4 regions of the Bacillus sp. JJ1562 genome follow, and region 3 is predicted to be linked to each of the others. Evidence: riboswitches for the same ligand, from Rfam matches in the RefSeq annotation. Region 3 holds a riboswitch; each other region holds the start of a gene.
The links. A riboswitch is a leader RNA that binds a small molecule or an ion and turns the genes downstream of it on or off. The one in region 3 is predicted to bind thiamine pyrophosphate.
Positions count from the first base shown of each region.

Region 1: linked by a shared signal. The riboswitch ahead of thiM (hydroxyethylthiazole kinase) and the one ahead of tenA (thiaminase II) in region 3 are both predicted to bind thiamine pyrophosphate.
Region 2: linked by a shared signal. The riboswitch ahead of V7097_RS15730 (thiamine phosphate synthase) and the one ahead of tenA (thiaminase II) in region 3 are both predicted to bind thiamine pyrophosphate.
Region 4: linked by a shared signal. The riboswitch ahead of V7097_RS14920 (3-oxoacyl-ACP reductase) and the one ahead of tenA (thiaminase II) in region 3 are both predicted to bind thiamine pyrophosphate.

Region 1 is NZ_JBALOQ010000046.1:3,065-10,752, forward strand. Features, by position in the region: gene V7097_RS21720 (HAAS signaling domain-containing protein) at 1-356, opposite strand, end outside; gene V7097_RS21725 (PadR family transcriptional regulator) at 343-690, opposite strand; TPP riboswitch at 912-1,023, shown strand; gene thiM (hydroxyethylthiazole kinase) at 1,208-2,032, shown strand; gene thiE (thiamine phosphate synthase) at 2,019-2,672, shown strand; gene thiD (bifunctional hydroxymethylpyrimidine kinase/phosphomethylpyrimidine kinase) at 2,672-3,457, shown strand; gene V7097_RS21745 (NAD(P)H-dependent flavin oxidoreductase) at 3,490-4,563, opposite strand; gene V7097_RS21750 (class I SAM-dependent methyltransferase) at 4,619-5,389, opposite strand; gene V7097_RS21755 (ParA family protein) at 5,746-6,663, shown strand; gene V7097_RS21760 (hypothetical protein) at 6,680-7,171, shown strand; gene V7097_RS21765 (HAMP domain-containing sensor histidine kinase) at 7,185-7,688, opposite strand, start outside.
Region 2 is NZ_JBALOQ010000024.1:260-7,947, forward strand. Features, by position in the region: gene V7097_RS15725 (DUF4145 domain-containing protein) at 251-1,357, opposite strand; TPP riboswitch at 1,641-1,751, shown strand; gene V7097_RS15730 (thiamine phosphate synthase) at 1,869-2,471, shown strand; gene thiO (glycine oxidase ThiO) at 2,461-3,573, shown strand; gene thiS (sulfur carrier protein ThiS) at 3,586-3,789, shown strand; gene V7097_RS15745 (thiazole synthase) at 3,791-4,558, shown strand; gene vanY (VanY-A/VanY-F/VanY-M family D-Ala-D-Ala carboxypeptidase) at 4,683-5,549, opposite strand; gene V7097_RS15755 (sensor histidine kinase) at 5,644-6,744, opposite strand; gene vanR (vancomycin resistance response regulator transcription factor, VanR-F/VanR-M family) at 6,737-7,438, opposite strand; gene V7097_RS15765 (DUF1572 domain-containing protein) at 7,616-7,688, opposite strand, start outside.
Region 3 is NZ_JBALOQ010000035.1:22,499-30,186, reverse strand. Features, by position in the region: gene V7097_RS19450 (ABC transporter ATP-binding protein) at 1-1,397, opposite strand, end outside; gene V7097_RS19445 (ECF transporter S component) at 1,411-1,995, opposite strand; gene tenA (thiaminase II) at 2,023-2,703, opposite strand; TPP riboswitch at 2,803-2,968, opposite strand; gene V7097_RS19435 (YbjQ family protein) at 3,054-3,368, opposite strand; gene V7097_RS19430 (hypothetical protein) at 3,349-3,558, opposite strand; gene V7097_RS19425 (sigmaY antisigma factor component) at 3,555-3,758, opposite strand; gene V7097_RS19420 (YxlC family protein) at 3,755-4,105, opposite strand; gene sigY (RNA polymerase sigma factor SigY) at 4,059-4,622, opposite strand; gene V7097_RS19410 (flotillin family protein) at 4,801-6,336, opposite strand; gene V7097_RS19405 (NfeD family protein) at 6,333-6,878, opposite strand; gene V7097_RS19400 (hypothetical protein) at 7,013-7,513, opposite strand.
Region 4 is NZ_JBALOQ010000022.1:146,994-154,681, reverse strand. Features, by position in the region: gene hmpA (NO-inducible flavohemoprotein) at 1-238, opposite strand, end outside; gene V7097_RS14955 (RrF2 family transcriptional regulator) at 414-857, shown strand; gene V7097_RS14950 (RlpA-like double-psi beta-barrel domain-containing protein) at 963-1,409, shown strand; gene V7097_RS14945 (hypothetical protein) at 1,455-1,589, opposite strand; gene V7097_RS14940 (MerR family transcriptional regulator) at 1,872-2,216, shown strand; gene V7097_RS14935 (SRPBCC family protein) at 2,213-2,665, shown strand; gene V7097_RS14930 (hypothetical protein) at 2,753-2,890, shown strand; gene V7097_RS14925 (DNA alkylation repair protein) at 3,195-3,857, shown strand; TPP riboswitch at 3,922-4,028, shown strand; gene V7097_RS14920 (3-oxoacyl-ACP reductase) at 4,118-4,879, shown strand; gene thiW (energy coupling factor transporter S component ThiW) at 4,901-5,404, shown strand; gene V7097_RS14910 (Na+/H+ antiporter NhaC family protein) at 5,443-6,858, opposite strand; gene V7097_RS14905 (GNAT family N-acetyltransferase) at 6,970-7,515, shown strand; gene V7097_RS14900 (LLM class flavin-dependent oxidoreductase) at 7,628-7,688, shown strand, end outside.

The DNA of each region.
Region 1 (7,688 bases), on a different contig from region 3:
CCTATCAAGTCCAAAACTACATTAATGATGGCTTCCTCACCTTGATACCCGATAAAATATTCAGCAAACGTCGAGATGAGTGCAACTACTGCGGCAATCGGTAAAATCATTTTTAATAAGCTTACATACACGTCGAAATAACGTGGACCAATTAGATACATTGGCCGGTCTCGATAATTATTAGCCAATTTTACTGGGCTCCCTAATTTCTCTAGTGCAGTTTTTACATCTGCTTCATTATAGTCATCTGGCAACATATCCTCGATGGTTGAACGTAATTCAAGTGCGATATCGTCACGCATTTTTTCAGGTAGTCTTCTTGTAACCTCCTGAATGTAGATATCAATCAGATTCATAATCTTCCTCTCCCTCTAATAGTCTGTAAAGCTCTTTTGAATTTTGAATCCATTCCTTTTTTAGCTGTAAAAAGATTTCGAGCCCGTATTCACTTAACACATAGTACTTACGGGGTCTGCTTTCAGATGTGTCCCAGCTGCTCGTCACCAATTCCTGCTTTTCCAGGCGGCGAAGCAAGGGGTATAAGGTACTTTGGTCAATCGCAATTCCTGAACCCTCTAATAATTGAACAAGTGAATATCCATATTGAGGGGTTCGTAATTGACTTAATACCGCTAGTGTTAACGTTCCTCTTCTAAGCTCTGTCATTAATGAGTTTAATAAGTTACTCATTCACCCACCTCATTTTTTATTACTATATGTCATACAGTATTTGATTTATACTATGTATCGTACACTATTGTTGTGACGAAAGCAATAAAACTTTTTTGAACCGAGGGGGACGGTTCCCGCGGTACCTAAAAATGTGGGACCACCAGAACCGTCCCCTTGGTCCCACTAAACTTTTCAAAAAGAATGACAGATAAATTTGATGTGCTATAATAAAGTGAATTGAATAGTAACAGGGGGGCTCACACAATGTGGGCTGAGAGTAGGCGAAATGTAGCTTTGACCCTTAACCTGATTTGGATAATGCCAACGTAGGGAATGTGCGTAAGTATGAGTATTCATGCGGTATATCTTAATCAGGTATACCGCATTTTTTATTCAACAGGGCTTAAACCCTGTTGAATAAAAAAATGCCTCCGGCGGATGCCACAGATTTTTAAAGGAAAGTTTTCGAGGCAGGCTCGAAAAAATCTGGGCGCAAATCCGCCAAGGCGCATTTGATTATTTAGGAGGCTAATAGATGTTTGAGCAAATCATATCAAATGTAAGAAATAACACACCGCTTGTACATAATATTACAAATTATGTGACGGTGAATGACGTTGCAAATATTGTTCTTGCTTGTGGGGGATCCCCGATTATGGCGGATGATCCAAAGGAAGTGGAGGATATTACAAGCATTTGTAGCGCGCTTGTGATTAACATCGGGACATTAAATGAAAGAACGATCGAATCCATGATTTTAGCAGGAAAAGCTGCAAATAGATTGGGGCATCCTGTTGTTTTAGATCCAGTTGGAGCTGGTGCATCTAGATTAAGAACTGATACGGTTTATCGCCTTTTAAAAGAGGTTCAGTTTGCAGTTATTAGAGGTAATTTATCAGAAATAAAAACCGTACATGCCGGTAGTGGAAATACAAAAGGTGTTGATGCAGCAGCTGAAGATGTCATCAATGAAGGAAATCTCGATGAAATGGTTCAATTTGCGAAAGTGGTAAGTAAGCAAACAGGAGCTGTTATTGCGATCACGGGTGCCATTGATATCGTTGCAGATACGGAAGAAGCTTATGCAATCAGAAATGGTCATCAAATGATGTCCAAAATAACGGGGACAGGCTGCATGCTTTCATCCGTTGTTGCTGCTTTTTGTGGGGCAAATCCTCAGGAAATTTTAAAAAGTACGGCCGCTGCAGTGAGCGCGATGGGATATTGCGGTGAATTAGCTCATCAAAAAGTAGAAGAATTAAATGGTGGAACTTCATCATTTCGAACGTATTTGATTGATTCCATGAGCAAACTAGACTTTACATTACTTCAGGGTGGGATGAACATTGAAAATCGATAAAAATGCAATGCTATTATACGCAGTAACCGATCGTGCCTGGACAGGCAATCAATCTTTAGTTGAGCAAGTAGAAGCTGCACTAAAGGGTGGAATTACTTTTTTACAGCTCAGAGAAAAAAGTCTCGGATATGATGAATTTTTACAGGAAGCAATTGAATTAAAAAGGCTAACTGATTTCTATCATGTTCCATTTGTTATTAATGACAATGTCGAGATTGCGCGGGCTTGTGATGCAGATGGCGTGCATGTTGGTCAAGAGGACATGCCGGTTGAAAAAGTCCGAGAGTTGATTGGACCAGATAAAATTCTCGGTGTGTCTGCTCAAAATGTGGAGCAAGCTATTGCTGCTGAAAAAGCGGGAGCTGATTATCTCGGGATTGGTTCTGTATTTCCAACGAGCACCAAGTCCGATGCAGAGCCGATGACATTTGAAACAGTCCAAGAAATTTGCAGAAGCGTATCGATTCCAATTGTTGCAATCGGTGGAATTAATAAAGGGAATATTTTAGAGTTAGCCGGAAGTGGCGTAGACGGAGTAGCTGTTGTATCGGCGATCTTTGCACAGTCAGACATCACCGCTGCAACAACAAAATTAAAAGAACTTTCAACTGAAATGGTTAACAATAGGAGTGAAGGATAATGAAAAAGGTACTGACGATTGCTGGCTCTGACTGTAGTGGGGGAGCGGGGATTCAAGCGGATATTAAAACAATCACTGCCCATAAAATGTATGCAATGAGTGCTATCACGGCTCTCACTGCACAAAACACAACAGGTGTTTACGGGGTGCTTGATTCTTCGCCGGAATTTGTTGGCCAACAGCTTGATTGCATTATGACTGATATTTTTCCTGACAGTGTAAAAATAGGGATGGTGTCCTCACCAGAAATTATTCATAAAATCGTTGAGAAGCTAGAAGAATTTCAACCTCAAAATATTGTCTTGGACCCAGTTATGATTTCTACAAGTGGAAGTAGACTATTGACTGAATCGGCGATGGATGCTCTTATTACTAGATTATTTCCGCTTGCTACTATTATTACACCAAATCTTCACGAGGCCGAGGCGCTTTGTGGAATGGAGATTCACACGAAGGAAGACATGCAAGTGGCCGCCCAAAAATTGTCCGAAATGTATAAGGGGGGCATTTTAATCAAAGGAGGTCATCTTGAGGATACCGCGGATGATCTCTTATATAGCAATGGGGAATTCACATGGTTCCCAGGATCACGTATTGATAACCCGAATTCTCATGGCACAGGTTGTACGCTATCGTCAGCGATTGCTTGTAATTTAGCAGCAGGCTTGGATATAAAAACAAGTATTCAAGAAGCAAAACGATATATTACAGGAGCATTAGAAGCGGGACTTGACCTTGGAAAGGGAAGTGGACCGCTGAACCATTGCCATGCTTTAAAGAACTGAAAAAAAACGAAGCAGTGGATTTCAACAGAAATTCACTGCTTTAAATTTTTCGCTTCTAAAATGATCGATTCTATCAATGTTTTTGCACTTTGATTTTTCGATAACCTCGGACTTTGTCCAGACCAAAGGGACATGAAATCCTTGTTATTTTGTGAACCTGAAGCTATTCGGATATCCTGAGTAAGAGAGTTTTGAATCGGAAAATCCGGCAAATCTTTTTCATATTGCTGCATGTTAAAAATAAAGGGGTTGGCGAGTCCGCGTGCCCACTTACCAGAGAATGAACGGGTTATAACCGTTTCGTCTTCTGAAGCATTAAGGATCGCAAGTTTATGTACTTGATGTGCTCCACTTTCAATACAAGCTAAGAAAGCTGTTCCCATTTGAACAGCCTGTGCTCCTAAGCAAATGGAAGCCATTAATCCTCTAGCATCCATAATTCCACCAGCAGCAATAACTGGAATACTTACATTGTCAGCAACTTGTGGGATAAGTGACATTAACCCGACTAAGTTTTCCTGTTCTCCTTTGATAAAGCTTCCGCGATGACCACCAGCTTCACTGCCTTGAACGACTACCATATCCAGGCCTGCTTTTTCAACTTCGCTTGCTTCTTTAACGGTTGTTGCTGTTCCCATTAAAACGATATTATGTTGTTTTAATTCCGCGATTACGTTTTTGGAAGGAAGTCCAAATGTAAAGGAACAAATAGGGACCTTTTCTTCAACGACAACTTTGATTTGCTCAACATATTTTTCAAGAGCATGATGAAATGAGGGGATTTCATCATAATCTTTTGGAGATAAATTCAATTTTTCTCGAATCGGGTTAAGTAATTGATTAGCTGATTTAACTTCATCTTCTTTTGCCTCAAATTCAACTGGAACAAATAGATTGACCCCGAAAGGTTTGGTTGTTAATTGCTTGATTTCCCTAATTTGTTCTCGTAATTGGGTAGAAGTCATATAGCCTGCACCAATCATTCCTAAACCACCGGAATTTGAAACAGCAGCCACCAATTCTGAAGTTGTAACACCACCTGCCATTGGGGCTTGGATTATTGGATATTCGATTTTTATCAACTTTGTTACTTCATCCTTAAACAAAACTATCACCTCCTAATTGATATGAAAAAAGTGGAGGAATCCCTTCACTTTAATCCTAAAGTTTTGTTGCCTTTAGCACAACCGCTTCCCCTTGGAAGGATTTAAGTTTATTATTCTCGATTTGAATTCGAAACTTTTGTTTGATTTTTTCGGAAGCGTTTAGCATGTATTCGGTTAGTTCGTCCTTCTCGTGATCTGTCAAATGCATGCGGTCACACCAACTCTCAAATTCAAATGTTTTATCAAATCGATAGAGTTCTTGGATTTCAAAGTCCTCATTTTCTAACATTTGAAACCACTCGGACTTTTTCCAAGCACGAAAATGACTATAGTCTCTCTTTTTTTCAACTGTATTATAAAACTCATCAAATTCATCGTTCTCAGGAACCACATTATCATCTAACAAGAACTGTCCGCCTGTTTTTAAAACACGTGATACTTCACTTACAAATCTGTTAATATTAGGAAAATGGTGAGGTGCAATCCGGCAAGACACGATATCGAATGCTTTATCTGAGAATGGTAGTTTTTCAGCATCCCCTTCAACAAATTCAACGTTGGAATGACCATTACCTTTAATAAACTTTTCCGCAGCAGCTAACATTTCCGGTGTTAAATCGAAAGCTGTAACCTTTTTTACAAGGGGAGCGAGGGCATTCGCAGTATGACCACCACCAGTAGCAATGTCAAGTGCCAGTTCCGTTCCTTTAGCGTCAGCCAATGCAACTAATGTTTGTAAATCTCCACCTTTCCGATGACCTTCGCTAGTTACGTAGTTGTGAGCACTACGACCAAATTGCTTTTTAACATCATTTTTAATGTCCATCCTTTAACCCCCATTATGATTGATTACTTTTATCATATAGTAATATTTGATATTAGAAAATTATAAAAATTTTATAAATTTACATAAGCAAAAGTTATGACTCCTGAAATAAGAATATTTTCCGATTTCTCTAATAAATTTAACTATATTCAGCAGAAGTCCCTTACTTTTATAAGTGTTAATGAATGTAAAAAGAGTATACATTGAGTGGTGGATTAAAGCCTTGACTGAATATAGTTAAAGCCACCGGCGGAGACATGCGATTTTTAACTGAAATTTTTCGAGCAAGCCCGAAAAAATTTGGGCGCAAGTACGCCAAGGCGCATTTGATTGAATACTTCTGAGGGGGTCAGCATGTGGCTGAAGGAAAAAAGATTTTTGTTGGGAATTACAAAGGAGGAGTGGGCAAGACTACGAGTATTTATCAGATTGCTCTTCATCTAGCAGAGGCAAAAAAGAGGGTGCTCTTAATTGATTTAGATCCACAATGTTCGCTGAGTGAAATTTGTCTGACAAGAATTGATAGAAACCTTGAACAGCTTGAATTCAATGAAAGTCTAAATTTTGTCTATGATTTGTGGGAGCAATGTAAAGAATACCCATATTTAAAATATTCGATTGATACGACAAGTTTGATCAAACAAACTCCAGAACAAATCCACTTCATTCCATCTAATCTTTTTTATACAAATGGTGGCCTTGATCATATCGCTTCAAGATTAAGAGATGATTTTGAAGACCTTATTGTGCTCCAGCAATTTTTCCAGAGTACGGGGCTTGAATGTAAATATGACTATATATTATTTGATTGTCCACCAAGTAATAATGTGATAACCCAAGGGGCATTCCTTCTCTCGGATTACTATTTGATCCCGTCGATTATTCAAACAATGAGTACTCGCGGGGTAGTCCATTACACTAAATCGGTTGAACAGATTTATAACACTTATTGTATTGAACATAAAAAAGCACAGCTTGCTAAATTTTTATTTGGACCAAAACCAAAATTAATCGGGATATTTGAGACGCTGAAAAAAGCCAATGTCAACAATGTTCGAGCGATAATGGATTTAAAAGTGGAATTAAAAGAAGCTGATATTGATTCGGTACTCTCAGATTTGGAAGAAGGGAATTACTTTTTCAAAACGGTGATCAAACACATTGAGGGGATTGCACGCGATACAGCAGATGGTAAAAAACGTTCGGAATACGCAGAATTAACGGATGAAATTTTATTTTGTGTAGAACCAAATATTTTTAATAGTCTCTTATAAGTGGAGGATGAAATAGATGAGTACATTAACCTATAAAAAGGTCGCAGTTCATTTAGAAAAATTGAAAACAATCTATGAAACCCTTCAACTACCGAGAAAGGATTTAATAGAAATTGATAAAGCAATTGATATTTTTCATCTTCACGGTGATGTCTCAATTGAGGAAATAGGGATAAAAACTATGTCAGAAAAACCCTCCAATAATAAATCAAAACCAAAGTTTTCCGATATTGTTGATTCTTTATTTCAAGAAAATTACAGCGGTTTGGTCGGAACGAAATTAAATTTTGCTGAGTTTAGATCTGGAGAGATGATCATCGCTTATATTGATGATACCTCTAAAACAAAAGTTATGAAGGATGCTTCCGCAATAGATTTAAAGCTCCTGTATTGCCTACTTACCGAAGATAAACTTGAATTAAAAGGAACAAAAGATGAAGTTTACGAAGCCATTAAGCGGGATATTCGTGCTAAAAAGCGAGGAAAGGCATTTTTAGATTTTACATAAAATAACCCCACGTTTACGCGTGGGGCTCATTTATGGAAAGGACGGAAGGAAATTGAAAGGTGAATTCGGTTCCTTCTCCAATTGTACTTGTTACACGAATTGTGCCATTCATTGCTTTTACAATACTGTAGACGACCATCATGCCGAGACCGGTTCCTTTTGCTCCTTTTGTGGAGTAATAGGGCTCACCAAGCCGGTCAATCTGTTCCATCGTCATCCCCACACCTGTGTCTCTAATAACAATTGATACATCGGAACGGTCATATCTGGTTTCGACAAATAATTGACCCCCACCCGGCATGGCCTCAATTGCATTTTTTATGACATTAATAAAGCATTGGTGAAACTTCTGTCGGTCTCCTTCCATCGAGCCAATTAACGCAAAATTCGTAATCACTTCCACGGAGTGCTGATTCGCAGTTGGCCTTAAAATGGAAATGACCTGCTGCAATTCTCGCTTGATCTGAAGCGTTTCAACCGATTCTAATGACGGTTTTGAAAACGTCAAATAATCTTT
Region 2 (7,688 bases), on a different contig from region 3:
AAAAACAAACCTAAATTGATAAAAAAGTTTAGTATGTAAATTGGATTTCTAACTGTTTATTGAGAGTGCGTTGGAATAATGTCGCTATTATAGATTTACTGTCTCAATTACGAAAATACTGCCACTATTTGAAAAATACTGTCACTATTCCAGATTTACTGCCGCTACCAAAAAATGCACCCAGTCTGGATGCATTATAATTGGTTTACAAACATTTGTAAGTAGTTTTGCGATTAGACAGGAATCCTGTTTACTTCCCCTTCAACTGCTCAAACAACCTCCCCACATTCACAACTCCAACATTCTTATATTTTCCTAATATCACTAACTCTTTCGGAAGCTGCCCAACAGTTTGAATCCCGTCTTCATTTAATTGTTTAATGAGGCTTGGTATGCCTGTGAATTCTTCTTTGGTAAGTGGGATATTTTTAAGTGCATCTGTTAAGATGATGTAATCCGCTTTATAAAATAAGAAGAGTTCTCCTGGGCGTTCTAAGATTACTTTTCTACGAATCTTTTCTTCTTCAATAAAGATTTTCAGTTCGCCAAAAAATTGTTTGTCATTGTTTTCGTTAAACCGTTTCACATGCTTATGCAAGTCTTCGAGATTACTGGGTAATTCGCTCATGATTCGAGCTTGCTGCTCTGCGCCTAGTCTGATTAAAAAGGTCTCGGATTTATCAAATCTTTGTGGTAATAAAAAGGCATCCCGGAGAAAATACGGAACTTCAAGCGAGTCTCTTTTATATTCAATATTTCGAATTGTTGTGTAACCTGGTTCAGCCATTTTTGCAGGTACAGCAGATGTTGTAATGGCAACCTCATCTTTTGCTTCGTTACCTGAAGTCCCCTTTTTCATAGATGCAATTAATATATTCTCTAGTGATTTCAAACGGAGCTCCAATTCGGTAATATCATAACGTTCTTCCTTCGGAGTGGTTGGATCCTGATATTCCGGGACCTCAATTGATACTGAGGTATACACTTCAACAAACCATCTTACAATCTTGTAGATTGCTTCCCATGATAAAAGTGCTTCAGAATAACGAAATTTTCTTTTGTCATGTGAGGCCTGATTACCAAGTTGTCGAACTAAATGAAGTGCATCTCTTATTTCCGTTGTAAGAATCCCTTCACTCTCCAATATAGTTAGTCTTTCCTTTAATGTTATACGAGGCTCTTCTTTCATTTTTTCATATTCCATGACCTGTTGAAGAATATTTTCAACGAGTACCCTTGAATGAGTTAACATTGTACGTGGACTTGAAAAGATTGTATTCTCTAATTCACCCGCTAAAAACGCCAATTCTTTGGATACGGGTTCTAAAAATCTATAAAAATACTCAGATGAATTCATGTCTTGCTGTTCCTTTCTAGCATGCAAAATAGACCTGGATCCGTTTAGATAGACTCAGGCAGTCTGTAGATTATTTCATTTTAGGTGATAAGTAGAGTTCAATCAAGGGTTTTTGAATGGGATGAGTCATTTGGTTAAACATCTGTGGACAGTACATCCATCTCTCCCACTGAAGCATTTGTAAAAAATGGGACAAGGAACCTGTCCCTCTGACCCATTGGAAACATATACCTTTTCATTTTATCTTAATTGTGTTAATTTTATTATATAAGTTAATATTTCGTTTTTTCACTAGGGGAACCCTTGATAAGGGCTGAGAAAAAAGTAGTGTACTTTGAAACCCTCATTACCTGAACAGGCTTGTACCTGCGTAGGGATGTGGTTAAGGCAATTGCTTTTTTGTGTATAATACCCAACCACTTTCCTGCATTGGAGAGTGGTTTTTTGTTGTGCTTTAACCGCTCTATTCCCTTTTTACGCTACAAGTTGTTAGACGAAAAGGAGAAATCTGATGAAATTAATTGCTGTGACGGATGATCAACAAACTTTAGAAGCTGTCGCTGAAAAAATTATTGCTATCAAAGATGTAATTGATTTTGTACAAATTAGGGAAAAATCAAAGTCAGTCCGGGAGCTATTGACACTAATCGAATATTTACTCAATAACGGTGTGAAGAAAGAAAAGATTATGATTAATGACCGCTTAGACGTTGCGTTATGTATGGGCATCCCTACCGTTCACTTACCTGAGCATGGACTTCCTGTACAAATGGTGAAACAACGATACCCTCACCTAAGGGTTGGCTGCAGTGTTCATTCACTTAAAAGAGCACAAGAAGCCGAAGCAAATGGAGCAGATTATGTCATATATGGGCATTGCTTTCAAACGAATAGCAAACCAGGACTGCCTCCGAATGGGGTTGAACCGATTTTACATATAAAAAATGAACTTAACATACCTGTCTATGCAATTGGTGGCATTACGTTGAAAACAATACCGTCTATTCAAGCTGTTGATGCAGATGGAGTCGCGTTCATGTCCAGTATTTTTTCAGCTGCTGAGCCTTATTCGATAACAAAAAAATTCTTTGAGGCGATAAAATATGAAAAATAAATATGAAGTAATTGTTGTAGGTGGTGGAATTATTGGCTGCTCCATTGCTTTCTATTTAGCAAAGGCACAGATGGATGTTGCACTATTTGACAGAGGACTAATTGGAGAAAAAACAACGAAGGCCGCTGCTGGCATGCTGGGTGCCCATTCTGAAAGTGATGGAGATTTCTCTCTTCTCTTCCCATTTGCAAGATCAAGCCAACTTGAATACAACCTGCTGAAGGATGAACTGTATGAATTAAGTGGTGTTGACATTGGCTATAGGACGGGTGGAATTTTAAAGCTAGCATTCACAGAGAGAGATAAGCGCAACTTAGATTCACTCCTAAAACAACCAACCGTAAAATGGGTGAATCACGAAGAAGTTAAAATAATGGAACCTGAAATTAGCAATGATGTTTTAGGTGCAGCCTATATCGCAGACGATGTTAACGTGATTCCGACGAATACTTGTGAAGCCTTTGCAAATAGCGCACAGGTGCTAGGTGCATCGATTTTTGAAAACAGTAACGTCTATGGAATCGAGAAAAATGGAAACAGCTACATTGCGAAAACAGCAAATGGCGATATTCATACAAAACATATCGTTATTGCTACAGGGGTTTATAGTAATAGGCTTTTTCGGAATCTAGGAATCTCTGAAAAACTGTCACCTGTAAAGGGAGAAAGCATCATAGTTCAGCACGAGAAGCCGTTTCTACAACACACGTTGTTTCACGATAAATCCTACATCGTTCCAAGAAATAATGGCAAACTTGTAATTGGTGCATCGATGATTCAGGATGATTGGAGCGAATCAGTTAGCCTTCAAAGTGTTGAACAATTGATTAATATAGCAAAAGCTATGCTCCCTTCCTCTACCAATTGGAAAATTGACAGTTTTACATCAGGTTTAAGACCTACCACATTTGATGGGCTTCCATTTATCGGCAGACATCCAGAAGAGGAGCGGATTTTTATTGCTTGTGGCCATTTTCGGAATGGGATTCTCCTTGCACCTGCAACTGGGAAAATGATTCGTGATCTAATTCTGAATAACGAGGTAAATCAAGAATGGATTGATGCATTTCGTATCGATCGAAGGCAGACAGCCATGATTTAGGAGGTGAGAAAAATGAGAATTAGGCTTAACGGAGAGCAAGTAGAAATCCCTGAAGAAGTAAATTCAGTGGAAAAGCTTTTAGCTCATTATAAGTTGCAAAACCGGATTGCGATTGTAGAAATCAATGAGGATATTATTAAAAAAGACGACTATAAAACGATGAATCTTGCAAATGGTGATGTCATCGAAATCGTCCAATTTGTAGGAGGAGGATAATATGTTAACAATAGCAAATCGTACATTCAAATCTAGGCTTTTACTAGGAACAGGAAAATACCCGTCTTTTGAAATTCAAAAGCAAGCTGTAGAGGTATCGGATGCCGAAATTTTAACGTTTGCCGTAAGAAGAATGAATATTTTTGAAGAAAGTCAACCCAATTTTTTAGAGCAGTTAGACTTAACAAAATATACACTTCTACCAAATACAGCAGGAGCAAAAACGGCTGAAGAGGCTGTTCGAATTGCGAAACTGGCTAAGGCATCTGGCTTATGTGACATGATTAAAGTTGAGATCATTGGAGATGACAGATCCCTTTTACCAGACCCGATCGAAACGTTGAAGGCTTCGGAAATGCTTCTCGATGAAGGTTTCATTGTGTTACCGTACACCTCAGATGACGTGGTGCTTGCAAAGCGTTTAGAAGATCTGGGTGTTCATGCAATTATGCCAGGAGCAAGCCCGATTGGTTCGGGTAGAGGGATTATTAATCCATTAAACTTAAAATTTATAATCGAACAATCCCAGGTGCCTGTCATTATTGATGCAGGAATCGGTTCTCCAAAGGACGTCGCTTATGCGATGGAGCTTGGCGCAGATGGAGTACTATTAAATACGGCTGTGTCTGGTGCACAGGATCCTGTAAAAATGGCACGTGCTGTGAAACTTGCATTGGAAGCAGGCAGATTAGGATATGAAGCAGGACGGATTGAAGAAAAAGACTACGCGGTAGCGAGTAGCCCATTAACAGGTCTGGTAGGATCTTAAAATCCTAGGTAACACCTGGAGGTATTTACTTAAAAAATTCGAAGCCTAATTTTCTCGAAATTAGGCTTCTTAATTTTTGCAGTCTAGGTTCAATTACCGACTAGGGTATGAGTTGCATTTTCTCTTAGTAACCAGTCACAATTACTCCATCCATATTGTTCCCTGAAATCTCAAAGTATCGATCTTTTGGTAGGTCAATCGTCTTGATTTCAGGAATAGGGTAATATGTAATCGTGTATTTTTTATTATTCATTCTAACAGTAATGTGTTTTTCATCTTTCAAGAATGCTAAATATTCTTCTAAAACAAAATTCCTTTCCTTCATTATCGCACTATGTGGTAAACCGACATATCGAATATGCCACGGTTCAAATTGTATTCCAGTAATATCTACTTTATCCTCGGGATATCGTAAAACGAACCCGTATTTCCAAGCATTTTTTTCGATCCACTTTCCTTCAGGTGCCACAGCCATTTTATTTTGAGTGGAGCCAATATCTAGTGATAAACCTAGATTGTGTTCGCTATAACCGGCTGGCAAGGCATATGCAGAACCCTTCTCTTGATAAAGTGCACTTTGTTCAGCAAAATTCCGAAAACCACTAGTAATGATAAAATTACTCACACCTTCTTTTTCTGCAGCAGCAACCATCTTCGAAAATTTGCCTACTAAGTCTGTTGACAAATCTATGTCGCTATTTAATAATTCGTATCCATCTATTAACTCATTCTGTGTAAAAAGATTGATGACATCGGATGTAATACTCATTTGGTGTACCGGATAAACTTTGTTGACCAAAAGCAGATTTCCTTGATAAATATGGTCTTCTGTAATCTCTATAGTTTGAATCTTTTCAGAAGTCCCTCTTCCCCCTACTTTAATATCCTTATGTAGGTGTATTGCTACTTTGGGTTCAAAATACGATTCAATATTAATAAAAATTAAACCCAAGGACATTAATAAAACGAATAAAAAACCCCACTTCTTCATCCTTTAGCTTCCTCCTTATTCTCCATTACCCTTAAAGAATAGGGAAAACTGTTTAAAAAAAGAGTGGGGTAAATCTTAAATTTTTCTTAAATGTTTAAGTTTCACTTTCCATTGGTAATCGAACTTCAAAAACGGTCTGGATTAAACTACTTTTGGCTGTAATCAATCCACTATGTTGCTCAACGATATTCTTCGCAATAAACAAACCAAGACCTGTGCTATCTTCTCTATGAGTCCGAGCTTTATCTCCTGTGTAGAACATATCAAAAATATGCGGCAATTCATCAGGTGGAATACTATTTCCATAATTCACTACTTGAATAACCACATCATCTTCTTCTATAAAACCGTTAATATCAACGTACTGACCATCATAGCCATAACGAATTGCATTAGTTAAAAGATTTTCAAATACACGTGCTAGTAGATCCCCATCACCCATAATATATAAATGCGTCGCACAATTCATCCGAGACTTCAAATGATTTTTTTCAAAAACAGGATACAATTCTTCCATTAATTGATTAAGTAGGTCCGTTGCATTTATTCTCTTTTTGTCTACCGGAAGCATTCCATAGTTCATTCTAGTTATTTCGAATAACTCCTCAATTAACCTTTCTAAACGTTGAGACTTAGTAAAAGCAATCGTTAAAAAATGTCTAACTTGTTCTTGAGTCAAGCTCTCTTCCTTTAGGAGCAAATCCAAATATCCTAAAACAGAGGTAAGTGGAGTGCGCAAATCATGAGCTAAATTTACAACTAATTGATCTTTACTGCTTTCCGAAAAATCTCCTCGTTGAATCGCTTCTTGTAATTTTTCGCTTGCCAAGTTAATATCTCGTGCAATTTCTCCTAACTCATCTCTTGATTGTATACGTACCTGGTGGCTAAAATCGCCACGTGCGAGGTAGTGAATTCCGTTTGAAATCTCTTTAAAATAAGTAGAATAACGCTTAGTAAGGATAAAGAAAAATAGGAAAGAAAGCAAAATAAATATAATAAAAAAGAGAGTAAAGTCTCCAAACCTTCCTAGAGCATTACGAAACTGAGCCAAAGGGTCTCCGTATTGGGCATTCGTGTGATAATAGTATTGCAGACCTTTAAAGATTAGATAAGTTATAATGCCTGAGAGAAACATACTTAAACCAAATAACAACACCATTTTGGAACGAAAACTGGACATCATTTTAGCCATTGAATGTATACCCTACTCCCCATACTGTCTTAATCCATTTGTCCTTCCGTTTATCTTCTTCAAGTTTTTTCCTAAGTGTACGTATATGAACCATAACAGTATTACCAGCTTCATAGAATGCTTCACCCCATACTCTTTGAAAAATATGTTCTACACTAAAAACCTTCTTTGGATGACTCGCTAGTAAATACAAAATATCAAACTCTTTCGGAGTGAGATCGATGCTTTTTCCATATAGAGTAACTGTACGTTGATCAGGGGAAATAACTAATCCACTATATTCCACACTGGTTTTATTATATGTATCTACTTTTGGCTGATTTAGCTTCATGTAACGTCTTAGTTGGGCATTTACCCGAGCAACTAATTCGATCGGGGTGAATGGTTTGGTCATATAATCATCTGCTCCAATTACCAGACCCTGCACTTTATCAAAATCAGATGTTTTAGCACTCAAAAATATAATAGGCATATTATGCCGTTCGCGAATACGGGTTGTTACTTCATATCCATCCATTATCGGCATCATAATATCCAAAATAAGTAAATCTATCGATTGATTCTCAACAATCCGAACAGCCTCTTGTCCATCCGATACTTTAATAACATGGTATCCTTCTTTCTCTAAATGGATGGCGATTAATTCAGCAATTTCCTTCTCATCATCCGCAACTAATACCGAAATCTCTCTCATTTTCCCACTCCTATGTAAAATCAACATACATCAAAATTCCATTTTCTATTATTCTATTTAAATACGTATAAATCTGTAAAAAGTTCCTAAAAAAAACCATCAAATGATGGTCCCTTCTTTCATTTACGAATTAAGTATCCTTTAACCACTGTATCTATTCGTTCAAAAACCCTTACTCTATTTATCTTTGTGTTTTGCAAGCATTTCATTTAAGTATTCTTCGGATTTCCCTTTTGGAATGCTGAGACTC
Region 3 (7,688 bases):
TTTTCAATCGTCCAAACCCTTGTCGCAAAATACATCTCAATTTTTATATCATGAGAAACCATCATAATCGTCTTGTTCTTTTGTCTGTATTTTTCTAATAATGTTAGGAGTGCAAATGTATTTTTTGAATCAAGTCCAAATGTAGGTTCATCTAACAAAAGAATTTGCTGACCTCTTACGATTGAGGCTGCTACACTTAATCTTCTTTTTTGTCCCATCGACAACTGATAAGGATGTTTGTTTTTATGATTTGTGAGACTGAAAATTTGTAAAAGTTCCTCTACCGAGGCTGTGATTTCTTGTTCATCTCTTTTATCAACTCGTAAGGAATATGCAATTTCCTCATAAACAGAGTTTGTGACAAATTGCAGCTCAGGGTTTTGGAAAACAAAGGTCATCATTTCATTTAATCGCTTACCATTTTTTACGTTATTCCCATATAGCGAATAGTGACCTGTCGTTTTAATAAACTGCATCAGTGAGTCTAGTAATGTACTTTTTCCAGCACCATTCTTCCCCTTTATCACAATCCACTCTCCTGAGTGAATCTTGACATCATTCACACAAATTTTTTCCTTCTTCTGCCTATACCCATTGAAGTGTTTAAGGCTAATAACTGGAGTATTATCTATGCCGGGACTTTCTTGTTGCACCCATTCAAAGTCTTGAACAAAGTGATCCCAGACACCTGGATACCAAATCCCTTGCTCTCGCATGATCGTTTCAAAATTGGATAAGATTTCTATCTTATTACCATCAGCAATAATTTCTCCTTCAGCATTAAAAAGAATAATTCGGTCCACAATCTCAAGGACATGATCAAGCTTGTGTTCGACAATTAGCAACGTTTTATCATGCCCGACATCCTTAATAACCTCCCAAATCTCCTTTGTCCCATCAGGATCAAGCATTGCTGTTGGCTCATCTAAAAATAATACATCAGGAACTAGCGCCAACACTGCCGCAATGGCTAAACGTTGTTTCATTCCCCCAGACAAAGTTTGAATGCTTGTATGGATGTTTTCTAAGTCCAACCCACCCTGGTTTAGATATCTTTTAATACGCTCTTCCATTTGTTCCCTAGGAATTTTTAGATTTTCCAGGACAAATGCAAGTTCTTCATCAACAAACGGCATACAAAACTGGGAATCAGGATCTTGGAAGACATAACCCCATTCTGATGGGACCTGCAAGCATTCCGTTTTCATTGGTACTTCAACTGAGTTCGGAATAATCCCACTTAATACCTGAAGGAGTGTTGATTTCCCACACCCTGAAGGTCCAAGAAGTAAAACCTTCTCACCTTTTTTAATATGGCAAGTTAAGTCCTTAAAAAGTAAGGACTCATCTCCCGGAAATTTTAATCGAAGTTTTTCAACAAACGTAATTGATTCCATTTTCGACACCCTTTTATTTTTGATCAAGTGCATCAAAATCATTTTTCGATAGTGGGCGTACAAGATTTGTTACTCCCGTCATCTCTAACACTCTTACAAGGTAGTGTGCAAATAAACCGGCAAATAGGATGGATCCTACAAATCTAGCAACTAGGAATAAAGCCAGATTCCACGTAGCTAAGTCAACGATTTCACCATAAGCAAAATCCATAATTATAGACCCTAAGCAAGATGCTGAAGCTGCTAACACAACAACAGCAAGATTATATCTTTTATACCGAAATATCATAAATACAGCTTCAGCAAACAGCCCTTGAACAACACCGTAAAAAAGAACAGTTAGGCCCCATGGAGACCCTAATATAAATTCCCCTGAGGCTGCTGCAATCTCTGCTAATAAGGCAACTCCCGGCTTACGAATAACTAAGTATGCAATAATCGCTGCAATAAACCACATACCATATAGAAACTGATCAGCATGTAACCCAATTGGCTTTACAATATAATACAAAGAGCCCCAAATGATATAAACAATTCCGAATGCAATTGCAATTACAATTGTAACCAAAATATCAGTTAGTTTTAGTCCTTTATTCATGAAGAATTCTCCTTTTTTCGTAGACTATTATGCTTCTACTTTGTGTTGAACCGGCCAGTTTTCTAAACGGTAGGCCATTTCCCAAAAGGAGTATTCGTACTGGCTACTAATGATAAAATGTTCCTTCATACGTTTCCGGTCTGCTTGCGTTGCTTTTTCTGCTAATTCATTTATCCGATCAATTTGTTCTTCAACAAGGGTTTTAAACCAATCACCACCATAGGCAGCAATCCATTCCTGATAGATCGGTTCTTCTGGTTTGCAACTTTGAAGCCTTTCACCGATTTCGTAATATAGCCAATAGCAAGGCAATAAAGCTGCAATAATATCACCTAAATGTCCAGAATATGCCGCCCTATACAGATGTGATGTATATGCATAAGCTGTAGGTGCCGGCTTAAAGTTATGTCGCTCCTCATCCGTGATTCCAAGTCTCTTTGAAAAGCTTTTATGCAAGGATAACTCGGCTTCATAGGTCCCTTGTGCATGAATTACCATCCTGTTTGTCGTATGTAAATCCTCGGCCTTCGCTGCCCCTAATGACTGCACCTTTGCAAAGTGAGTAAGATAATAGGCATCCTGTTTTACGTAATATCGAAAACACTTGATTGGTAATGAACCATCCCCAATTCCTTTTACAAATGGATGCTCAAAGCTTGCCTCCCATATTTGATTTGCTTCTCTTCTAATTTCCTCTGAAAATAACATTTTCATTTTTCCTCCCTTTATTGTTATTAGCAAAATAAAAAACCACCTTCTCTACGCAGTGTAAAGAAAGTGGTTTGGATTTAGGCATAAAAAAACATATTGACCGTTTCCCCACTTCCCTACGCTGGTACAAACCAGATCAGGTTCTAAGGGTCTTGAGGTCATGAAAAAATTCAATCCTCAATCTCAGCCTTCAGTAATAGATTCGTAGGTATTTGACCTAACAAAATATTATTACCCTATTAAGGCACCCCTAGTGGAACTACTAAAATATTTAAATATTTTCCTTTGTACCATCCTAACATGAAGATACGATTTATAAAAGCCTTTTTTGAAAGTTGCAGTTTTTACTATTCAACATATACTGCCGTACCATATGCGATAATTTCAGATGCATTTTGCATAACAGATGAGGTTTGTAGACGCATCGCAATAACAGCATTTGCTCCTTTTGCCTTCGCGTCATCTACCATTCGTCCAATTGCTTTTTGACGGGATTCCTCCAGCATTTCAGTGTAATCTGAAATTTCACCCCCAACAATTGTTTTCAATCCAGCCATAATATCTCTTCCAATATGCTTTGACTGAACAGTTCCTCCTCTAACAAATCCTTTTAGTTCTTTCACTTCTTTTCCGGGTACATAATCAGTAGTCACGATAATCATTTTCGTCATCCTCCACTTTTTCTCGTTTTCGTTCCCAAACTAATAAAGCAAATAATAGAACAATGGCAACCATGTAAAACGCATAGAACATCAGCGCCTTTGAAATATCAATGAACAAAAATACAATTCCTACTATTTGTCCAACAATGGCTATCATCAATACAATATATTTCGCAATATTTCTCATCATTCTCTACCTGCTCCGCGTCGATAAATTTTTCTTGCAACTATGAAATAAAAAACGATCGGCATTGGTGCTTGGATTAATCCCCATATTCCCCAAAACCAGTAATTATGCCCCCGCTTTCTTGCGTCTAAAAATAACCAAAAGCTTTGAATAAGTAGGATGATGGCTATTAATATCCAGAATTTGATATCATCCGTTTTCATGTACGCATCACCCGTTTTCGATATCGATAGAGGCTATAAATCGGGAAGCTAATTGTTGCGATCCCTTGAATGACGATAAAGACAAGCGGCAGTTTGAAAAATGCGGTGATTAAACCTGTCATAATGAATAATGCAATCAAGATAAAGGCAGTTAAATCCCGTCTAAATTTCTTCTTTTCTTTCTGTTGTTCAACTGCTACCATTTGTTCAAAAGCTCGCAAATCAGGAGTGAAAACCGAAAAATGTTTATCTATTTTTGCAAGTGCTTCATTTATGACTTGAACCGTTTCTATGTCTTCTTCATGTTGTGGTTCGTTCTTTAATAGGAATAGCTTGTTTTTCTTCATTGGGTCTCAACTCCTTTCTTACTGTTTGGATTCCGTTATGTATTCTCGATTTAACAGTACCAAGGGCGATATGAAGCATATCTGCTATTTCTTCATATGAATAGCCATAGTAATGTTTTAGAACAATTGGAATCCGAATTTCATCAGAAAGCCTTCCTAAAGCGTTAAGAACATCATTCCAATCCTCAGAATGGTTATCAAATTGCCATTTCATTTTGCGTAATGCTTGTTCCTGATGCTGATAGTTTTGTTCGCGTTTCTTTCTTCGAAGATCGTCAATGTATAAGTTTGTCGCAATTGTTATGAGCCATGAGGAGAATTTTGCTTTTCCGTTATACATTTTGATTTTTTCCATACTTTTCATCATTGCTTCCTGTGCCAGGTCTTCGGCAATATCAGGCTTCATTGTAACTTTTATTAAGTATTTTACTAAAAAAGGATAATGCTCCTTAAAAAGCATCGCAAACGCGAGTGAGTCACCACGCTTTGCACTGCGAATTAGTTCCTTTTCATCCATGCAATGAATTCTCCCCCAAGAAAATTTGATTATCTTTATTTTTCGTTTGTAGTACGAATGAGGCAACCAAAAAGTTCATTTCATTTTTAAAAAATATTTTTGTTATATTCTTTTTTGCCTAGTTTAACCCAAAAAAGAAGCCAACTTAAACATGTTTTGGCTTCTTTTCCTAGTATGATTACTCGTTATCAGTTGGTGTGGCTTTTCTTGTTTGAACTAATTCTTCAGTTAAATTGTCGATACTATTTCTAACATTTCCTTTTCCTGACAGGTTTTCAATAATTTCTTTTACATCAATACCAGAGGATGCCTTCAACGATTCCTGGAGGGTTGACATTAGGTTTGTCGCATATCCTGTTACCTTATTGGCACCGCTGTTTTCCCCGCTACTTCCAGTATCCACAACCGTAATTTTATCAATGTTTGATAATGGCGCAGCCACTTCTTTCGCATATTGAGGTAGCATTTTAATAACCATATCGAGGATAGCCGCTTTTCCATATTGCTCGAATGCTTCTGCGATTTTTTGTTTTGCTTCTGCTTCTGCAAGACCCGTTAAGCGGATAATGTCTGCTTCTGCTTCCCCTTGTGCACGTTGGGCTTCTGCTTTTGCAAGACCATCGATACGGATTTTCTCTGCTTCCGCTTTTGCCATTGCTTCGATTCGGTATTTATTCGCATCTGCTTCCGCCAATTGTTTCGCTTTTTCCGCCTCTGCCGCTTGAACAACTGCATAACGGTCAGCATCTGCCTTCTTCTTAACCTCTGAATCGTATTGCTTTTCACGACGTAAAATCTCTTTTTCTTCAAGCTCAATTTGCTTCTGTCTTTCAATGATTTGGATTTGCATTTGCTGCTCGGTAACTTCCTGCTTTGCTCTAGCTTCTTCCAGGTGATAGGCTTGGTCAGCACGAGCCTTTGCAATATCCTGCTCTCTTCGGAATTCCGCAACTTTTAATTGATTGATTTTTTCTGCTTCAGCAACTTCTGTAGCGCGCTCTAGCTCAGATTTCTGGGCTTCTTTATCTGCCTCTGCTCGCTTAATTCTTGTTTCCTTATCAGCCTCTGCAGTCGCAATATCTGCATCACGTTTTACCTGAGCAATTCTAGGTTTCCCTAATGAATCGAGGTAACCGTTTTTATCACGAACATCCTTGATTGTAAATGATACAATGATGAGACCCATTTTTGCCAAATCCTGTGATGCAACTCGTTGAACCTCTTGAGAAAATTTTTCGCGATTTTTATAGATTTCTTCTACAGTCATCGAACCAAGAATGGAACGAAGATGACCTTCTAATACTTCTCTTGCTTCATTTTCTCTGTCTTCTTTTCGTTTCCCTAAAAATTGCTCTGCTGCTGTAGCAATTTCAGAGATAGAGCCTCCAATTTTGATAATTGCAGTTCCATCAGCCATTACTGGTACACCCTGCTCTGTATATACTTCAGGTGTAGAAACATCTAGTTTACTAGATAAGAGACTTAATGGTTCGGATTGTTGGAATACTGGTAGCACAAAGGTACCGCCACCACGTACAATTTTGATTCGATTTCCACCTTCGTCAACGTGAACATTTTTCCCGCCTAAATAGCTTCCGGTTACAATTAAAGCTTCATCGGGACCAGCGGTTTTGTACTTTGAAACAAATACACCAATAAGTGCAAGTAGTAAAAATGCGACAACTCCAATTACAATCCAAATAGCTGTTGTCATAGTTCATTTCCCCCTTTAATTCTCATGTTTTGGTAAGGTAAGACGTATACAACGCCTTCTTTAATATCTATAATAAGAACCTTTTCATCATATGGAATTGGTTCATTATTAAAGCTTTTTGCAGATTTAGCGATTGTTCCACTGATTCCTTCAATGACTACTTCACCGAAGCCATCAACTGGAATTGAAGTAATGACCTTGCCAATTCGTCCTTTCAAATCCTCTTCTCTGTAAACCATCGATTCTTCTGCAGAAGACAATGGAATCAAGACGAAAACATTCAATAATGTGACTAAAATAAGTGCTAATACGAGTGAAATAACAAAAATTAAGAAACTATGAAAGGAAAGCAATTTTTCAAAAATGTAACCAGATGCGCTTAAAAACGTGAGGAAAGAAAAAATGAGTGTTGGACTTAAAAAACTGTCTGGGAAAATTCCCTCTAAAAAGTCACCAAATAAGATAAACAGCAGGGTACCAATTCCACATATGACTAAGCCAATCAAATAAATCGTTTGAATATCATACCCAAATAACTCCATAGCTTCACCTCCATATTCAATTGATAATTTTGTAATTTTCTTTACATTCTCATTTACGAATCATAGTTGAAAAAGGTTTCATTTTTTTATGAATTTTTTTCAAACTTTTGTAAAAGTATGTCGACTATGTATCGTTACATGAATTCTTTCGTAATCCAAGCCTTAAGTAAGAACCCAATCACAATATACGCCATCACATATCTCCAGTAGATAACCAATTTGTCATTCTTTTTTTGGACAATGCCTAACCCTATTATCCACCAGAAGATGTTGTAGTCAGTGATCCGTTTTTTATTAATCAGAATTTCGTTTTTCTCGAATTTCCTTTTTTTATTCTCATGACGTGCCCAGAGAATCACAATCACGATATCGACAATTGCCCCAATGGATATGGCGACCAAAACAAAGGTCGGAGATGGCTTCCATCTATTATCGTTTTGGACCTCTTTTTTCTTTTCAACTCTCTCATTATCAGCTTTAAGGGCTTCCTCAAAACTTTGAGTATCCACTTTTTGTTTAGCATCGCTGACTATTTTATTATTAGGTACCTCAAAAGTGGAATAATATAGACCAATTCCAACTGCTAAAAGGATAAACAAGCCATAAGCAAGTCCAAAAAGTAATCCTTTTTTCATTAGCACCAACATCTTTCATAGATTCGAAGTAATAGGAATAAAGTCACACGAATTATTCCTAATCCTACAATACTCTACAATCGTTCCCGAATAAATACTTTTTTCATTATAGGATTTCATAAGTATTTCTTATACGACATTCAAAAAACAAAAAATAAAGCAAGTTCCCATTATT
Region 4 (7,688 bases), on a different contig from region 3:
GTTTTACAACTGGAATAATAGCACCTAAATTATCAATATTAGCTGCTGCTGCATATACCGCGTTAGCTAATGCTGTTTGTTGACGACCTTGTCTTTGGTTTGCATGGTTGAAAATATTTAATAATTCTGGGTTATTTGTAAACATTCGTTTGTAAAATTGAGTTGTTATATCTTTTCCGTATTTTTCTAGAACTGGAACTGTGCTTTTCACGATTTCAATAGTTTTTTGACTAAGCATTCAATAACGCCCTTTCCAAAACCAATATTTTAAATACATGTTTATAATATAACGACAGTGTAAATAAAAGATACCTTTTGAATACATCTTTTGAAAAATTGTCACATTTTGAGAAAAATAAGGACTTCCATGCTATACTTACCTTAGAACTCATTAATATAAGGAGTTTTTTAACATGAAGTTAACAAATTATACGGATTATTCTTTACGTGTTTTAATGTATTTGGCTATGAAAAATGAAGAAGAATTATGCACAATACAAGAAATTGCAGAAGCTTACAATATATCAAAAAACCATTTAATGAAGATCATTCATCATTTAGGAAAACTAGAGTATATCAAAACCATTCGCGGACGTAATGGGGGCTTTAGGCTTGCAATGCATCCGAAGGATATTAATATTGGGGAAGTCGTGTCGAATACAGAAGACGACTTTAATATCGTTGACTGCTTTAAAGAAGGAGGAGGCTATTGCTCCATTTCACCATCCTGTAAACTAAAACATGCCCTCAACGAAGCATTACAGGCATTCATAAATGTGTTATATGGGTATACATTAGAGGATCTAGTTTCGAATAAAACAGACCTGCTTGATTTATTTCGCTTGCAGGACCAGTAATAAAACCTTTGTATCACTCTCCATTAGGAACCAATACTAGTCGTTTTACATACATTTAAGTAGACGAAGTAATTAGAAATATGGGTTTAAAGGAGAAGGAAAGAGATGACAAGACATACGACTGGTTATTATTGCCCTTATTGTCACGGATACTTAGAACCACGGACTATGTATGATGAATACTATTACCAACAATACGTGCCACAGTACCCGGAACCGTACTATGGATGGGATTCGAATCGAAATCCCGAAACGATATTAGGAAAAGCTACTTGGACATGGGGCGGAACACCAACAAAATGTGAAATTGGATGGTCCTATGATAACAACATGACTGTAGCGGTAGGGGAAAATAGCCCATTTAAATGTGGTCAGCAATTACGCATTCGAAATGTGTCGTTTATTCCAAATCAAGATATAATTGTAACAGTAATAGATCAGGTGAAGAAATATCCAGCAAATCGAATCAATTTACACCGTAAAGCGTTTGAAGCGTTAGGTGCATCGCCAAGTGTTGGCGTCTTAAATGTAGAAATTACACCAATCGATTGATTGACTCAAAGGAGAACAATGACTGTATTGTACTCCTTTTTAATGTTATTTTTCTATATCCATTTGTTCGCGATGATTTTCTTCATCATTTTCCTCTAAAAGATTTTCTGAATGTAATGTATCGTAAGCAGGATTTGTAATATAAAGAACCTGGTTCTTCAAATGTTCATCTTTCTTCATAAACTTCCATCCTTTCCCTTTTATTATTATACTAATATGGCTTTTCTGGATTGATTTTACTCATGTTGCTCAAATAAAAAGAAATCTAGTAGGTAGAAGACAAATTTATATGGTTAGACTTAATAACAAGCTACGACCTTTCTTTAAATACATTCTACTAATAAAATATTAATAAGAAATCTGTTAATAAGAACTACTAAAAGGACAACCTTTTTAAAATTTTAATGAAAGTGTTGACCAAGTGGTGCACCCCATACTTTAAGATATTAGGGGAGGACGAGGATGTATAAAATTAGTGAATTTGCTGAATTAACCGGATTAAGTAAGGAAACTTTGCGATATTATGCAGAAGTTAAACTTCTAGAACCAGCTTATATAGATCCGAAAAACAAATATCGTTATTATGATGATGGAAGCTTTTTCTTAGCAGTCCTGTTAGATAAACTAAGAAAACTAGGTTTTTCTATCCAAGAAATGATCTCTGTCATGGATGATGAATCATTTACAAATATAGAACATTTACTTGTCCAAAAGAGAAATAAAATTGAAAAGGAAATTGCGGAACTACGTCATCAAATAGAAGAGATTGATGAATTTCTCGCATCTGGTAGGGAGGAAAAGAAATGATTGAATGGAAGGAAGAAACAATAATCGAGGCGAACATTGAAATGGTATGGGATCTATTTTCTGATAAAAATATAAAGAAAATTATGCCGAAAGTAGAGGAGCATACCTTAATCGAGAAGACAGAAGTAGAGGTTGGGGCAAAGCACCAACAGAAATACCGAGAAGGAAAGCGTGTAGAAACCTACATAGTCGAAACTACACAATATGAAAATACAAAAGATAAAAAGGTAAAACAAACAAGCTTCGTATTAGGGAAAGCCTTCGAAATTACCACATCTTTTACACTATTAAAAATTGACGAGTCACACACCAAGTTTATCTACGAAGGACAAAACAAGGGAATAAACTTTGTCGGAAGAGCAATGTTAAAGCTTAGTAGTAAAAATACAAACAATGATGTAGTAAAGGAATTTTTGGACCGTGTTCGTGACGAAGCATTAAAAAATTAAGGTAATAATTTTTTTATAAAGTAAGCACATTTATGTTTTCCCATCATATACTACTTATTGTGTGAGAATTAGTTAGAAGGGAAGTAAATGAAAATGAGCAACGAGATTAAAACACCAGTTACAAATGATTACAAGGACAAAGAAGGGTACAAAGTAATCGAAGTCAATCTTAACAATCCAACAGAAAACCTATTTGCAGTCGTAACTCCTATTAAAATGCAATAACTTTATTCATCAGTAGTCCCAACTCAGATAGGTAGTCATATGGAAGAATATGAATATTTAATTTGTTCTAGTGTGCAAACCCTGGCTGAATAAAGTTAAGCCTCCGGCGGATGCCATGATTTTTCAAAGGCAATTTTTCGAGCATGATCGAAAAAAATCAGGCGCAAATACGCCAATGCGTATTTGATAAGGTTAAAATACTATCTTTTCCTACGTAAACTTACATAGAAAAGATAGTATTTTTATTTTGCCTAAATAAGGACATGAAGTACAATAAAGGAAAAGATTAATAAGGGAGCAACTCATGAACGAATTAAATTATCTCGTAGAATTATTTGAAAAAAATCGCAATGATGGAAATGCAGTACCGATGCAAAATTATATGAAAAACCTGTTCCCATTCCTTGGAATAAAAACACCGTTAAGAAGGCAATTAACGCGCGACTTCTATAAAGAAACAGGTATTTTACGACAAGAAATTAATCTTGAGCTTGTAAATCAATTGTGGATGAAGGATGAACGAGAATATCAATATGCTGCCCAGGACTACTTAGTCAAATCGATAAAGAAAATAAACATCAGCCATTTGGCATTTATTGAAAATCTCATCACCACAAAATCTTGGTGGGATACGGTTGATCTTCTTGCGCCACATTTAGTTGGCAAAATCGCAATAGAAACACCTAGTATAATAGAGGATAAGATTGAAAAGTGGGCATGCAGTGACAACATATGGCTAAAACGTTCATCGATTCTGTTTCAATTAAAATATAAAGAAGAAACAAATGAAACATACCTTTACAAATACATAACTGCCAATGCAAATAGTAAGGAATTTTTCATCCAAAAGGCAATTGGCTGGGCCTTACGAGAGTATTCTAAGACAAATCCAGATTCAGTACGTCAATTTATAAATGAAACAACATTGTCGAAGTTAAGTATTAGAGAGGGAAGTAAATATATTTAAGGGTGGTTCATCAAATACCTTTACATTTTTGCATGAACATACTATGCTTATAAAAAGAATATTCGCAAACTACTAGGGGTGCCCGGTTGGGCTGAGAGAAAAACGGACGTTTTTTAACCCTTTGGACCTGATCCGGGTAATACCGGCGGAGGAAAGTAGAGTGGAAAACTTCCATTTTATCTTGCTACTTATGCCAGGTCCATTTATGTGGATCTGGCTTTTTGCGTTTTTCTTATCTACTTTATTAGGAGGCTACTAGAATGTTACTACAAAATCAGGTTATTCTCGTTACCGGTGGTGCACGTGGATTAGGAAAGGAAATTGTAAAAGCTTTTGCTAATGAAGGGGCAAAGGTGGTTATTAATTATTTCAAAAGTGAAGCTAAAGCTCATTCTCTAAAAGAAGAAATTGGTGAAAATGCGCTTGCGATTCATGCCGATGTGAGGAATCGTGAACAAGTACAGAACTTATTTGTTGAAGCGAGAAAGCATTTTGATCAACCTATAACAACAGTTGTTAATAATGCCTTAATTAATTTCCGCTTTGACCCAATCGCAAGAAAAAACGCAGAGGATATCTCATGGACTGATTATCACGCACAGCTTGAGGGTGCAATCCGAGGAGCTTTACATACAACCCAAGCCGCGGTTTCTGACATGAAGGGGCTAGGCTTTGGTCGAATTATTACGATTGGTACAAATCTTTTTCAAAACCCTGTTGTCGCTTATCATGATTACAATACAAGCAAGGCAGCACTTCTAGGATTCACTCGAAATATGGCAAAAGACCTTGGAGCATATGGAATAAACGTTAACATGATTTCAGGGGGATTGCTTCAAACGACAGATGCAAGCTCTGCAACTTCTGAAGAGGTTTTCCAATTAATCAAGGATTCTACACCACTTCAAAAAGTCACGACGCCAGAGGATGTTGCAAATGCGGTCCTTTTCTTTGCATCCCCTTGGAGTAAAGGCGTAACAGGACAGAATCTAGTCGTTGATGGTGGATTAGTAATGGATTAAACAATCATAGGGGGATTTATAATGAGTAAAACATTAAAAATGACAATAACTGCGATGCTTGTCGCGATTGGAACTGTTACAAGCCATTTGTTTGCAATACCAATCGGATTTACAAAGGTATTTCCCATGCAGCATTTTATTAATGTACTTTCAGCCGTAATCTTAGGCCCAGCATACGCAGTTCTTCAAGCTTTTTCAGTATCATTACTCAGAAACATGCTAGGAACGGGTTCATTGTTTGCCTTTCCCGGAAGTATGATAGGAGCGTTTTTAGCAGCGTTTTTATATTCAAAAACGAAGAAAGCGTCAATGGCAATGACTGGTGAAATTATCGGAACAGGATTGTTAGGTGCTATAGCTTGTTATCCTATCGCCACACTCATTCTTGGTCAGGATGCAGCCCTTTTTGGTTTCATACCGGCATTTATTTTCAGCTCAATTGCTGGCTCTATTTTTGGATTTATCATTGTTGGAATCGTATTAAAAAGCCCTGCTTTTAAAACATATCAACAACGAAACTTATAAAACCAGAAGAAGACTAAACAATTTTCGTTTAGTCTTCTTTAGATTAGTAAACCACCAACGACAAATAGTATAATGGCAATTACGCCTCCAATTGCTGAGAGCTTCAATTTGTATTGTGCATATTCAACAAGTTCCATATCTAAAATCGATGCTGTTGTAATCGTTGTATCACCGAGTGGTGAAGTCAATGCTCCGAAAGCACCACTTGCAAAAACAGCCCCAACAGTTAGAGGGATGGAGGCACCAGTCGAAAGGGCCAACGCAATCCCAAGTGGCATAAATAACCCCCATGTTCCCCATGAAGATCCAATAAAATATCCAACAATTGAGCCGATTAGAAAAATCGTCGCAGGAGTTAAAAAGCCAGGTAGAAATGAACCTAAGCTTGAACTAATAAATGCAGAAAACCCTAGCTCCTCAGCCGATAATGTCAGGGCCCATATCAGAATAAGAAGGGTAATCGCTTGCATCATTTGATTTCCACCATCGTAAAAATGATACATAATTTCATGTAATTTTTGTTTTCGTATCACATAAAAGATGAATGTAAAAATGAGAGTAATGAATACCGCCAATAGCATCACAAAAGTTGCATCAGCCATTGAAAAAGCCTCAAAAACTGTTTGAGCCCCTAGTGATCTGCCGTCTTCCCATAAAAGATAAAGTGACAATCCTAAAAGTAAAAATACTGGAAAGATTAAATTCCACGGCTGAGCTTTTACAAGTGAAAGCTCTTTTTTTATCCCAATACGATGAAACTCGTGCTCATGGTCTTCTTCAATATGATCATTCTTAGTCTTTGTTTTTGTTTTGGTTGGCCAAAATGTTTGAATGATTCCGATAAGAAGCATCACAATCGCATAAAAATTGAACAAGATGCTTAACAGGAAAACCTCATAGGCGGACATTCCTAAATCAAGCCCTTTAATCCCACCTTCAACAAGTGAAACCATAAATCCTACGAATGCAGTTGCAACAGGTAAAAGTACGATTACTGATTCGGTTGAAATATCTAATGTCATGCCAACCTTTTGTTTTGATAGGTTCATTTTATTAATTAGTTGTTTGATAATGGGTCCAATCATCATTATCCGAAACATTGGCATCATAAATGTAAAAGGGAGGGTTAGCCATATTAACCCTAGGAGCCCTCGTTCACTATTGATTTTCTGCCCAATCCATTCCGTAAAGCCTTTGATCCCACCTGAGATGTTCATCATACCAACTAAACCACCAAACACATACAAAAAGCTAATGATTTTGATATTGGTTGAATCTGATAAAGTTGTCACAATGTATGTAATCGATTGTTGGGTTCCACCTAATACATCAGATGTAACAAGAATCGCGCCAACTAACAACCCTAAAACGAGTCCAGGTAAAATATCCTTTAACCAAATCGCCATTCCGATTACAATTAAAAAAGGAATAAGTGAGAACCACGAATGTCCCAACAGATAAACCTCCCATGTTGAAAATCTTCATTTGGTTAGTATGACCAATTTTGGATGCGAGTATTTTAGTAAGGTTAATGGAGAAATTTTAAACCATTGGAGGGCGGCTAAGTGACAAATATAGAAATCAGAAGGCCTAAAGTCGAAGACCTGGAAGAGCTTCATCTCTTTTTTAGAGATGTCATTATGGACACTTTTGAAAAGGAAGGAATAGGTCATTTAACAAAGGATATTGACGAAGAAATTGAAACTAAAAAGAGTTATTTACAAAGTGATTATGAAAGTGACGGTCAGAACCGATATTTTCTAATTGCCACCTATGGCGATATAATAGTTGGAACAATCGAATATGGTCCTGTAAGCAGCATAATTTGTAAAAGTACGAATGGTGCCTTATGTGATTTTGTTGAGGTAGGAACTATATTTGTTCATCCGGACTTTCAAAGGAAAGGTATTGGAAATAGGCTGTTACAATCACTTTTTGCAGCTTTAATAAATAAAAACATAGAGGATATTTGTTTAGATAGTGGTTATAAGAATGCACAAAAAATTTGGAAGAACAAATTTGGTAATCCTGATTATGTTTTAAAGGATTACTGGGGTGAAGGATTTGATCACATGATATGGAGGGTGAAAGTAACGAAATTAGAGGAGTAGACAAAATCAAAGATGCTAATGATGATTTAATAGGTGTAAGCAGGAAAGTTTGTTTCTATCTCCTTAGTTGATAAGATAGTACTTAAGAAAAATGGAAGAAAGGACAATGCAAATGACAAATATAAATATTCCAGTCTCCGTTCTAAATCTTGCACCAATTCGTAAAGGGCAAA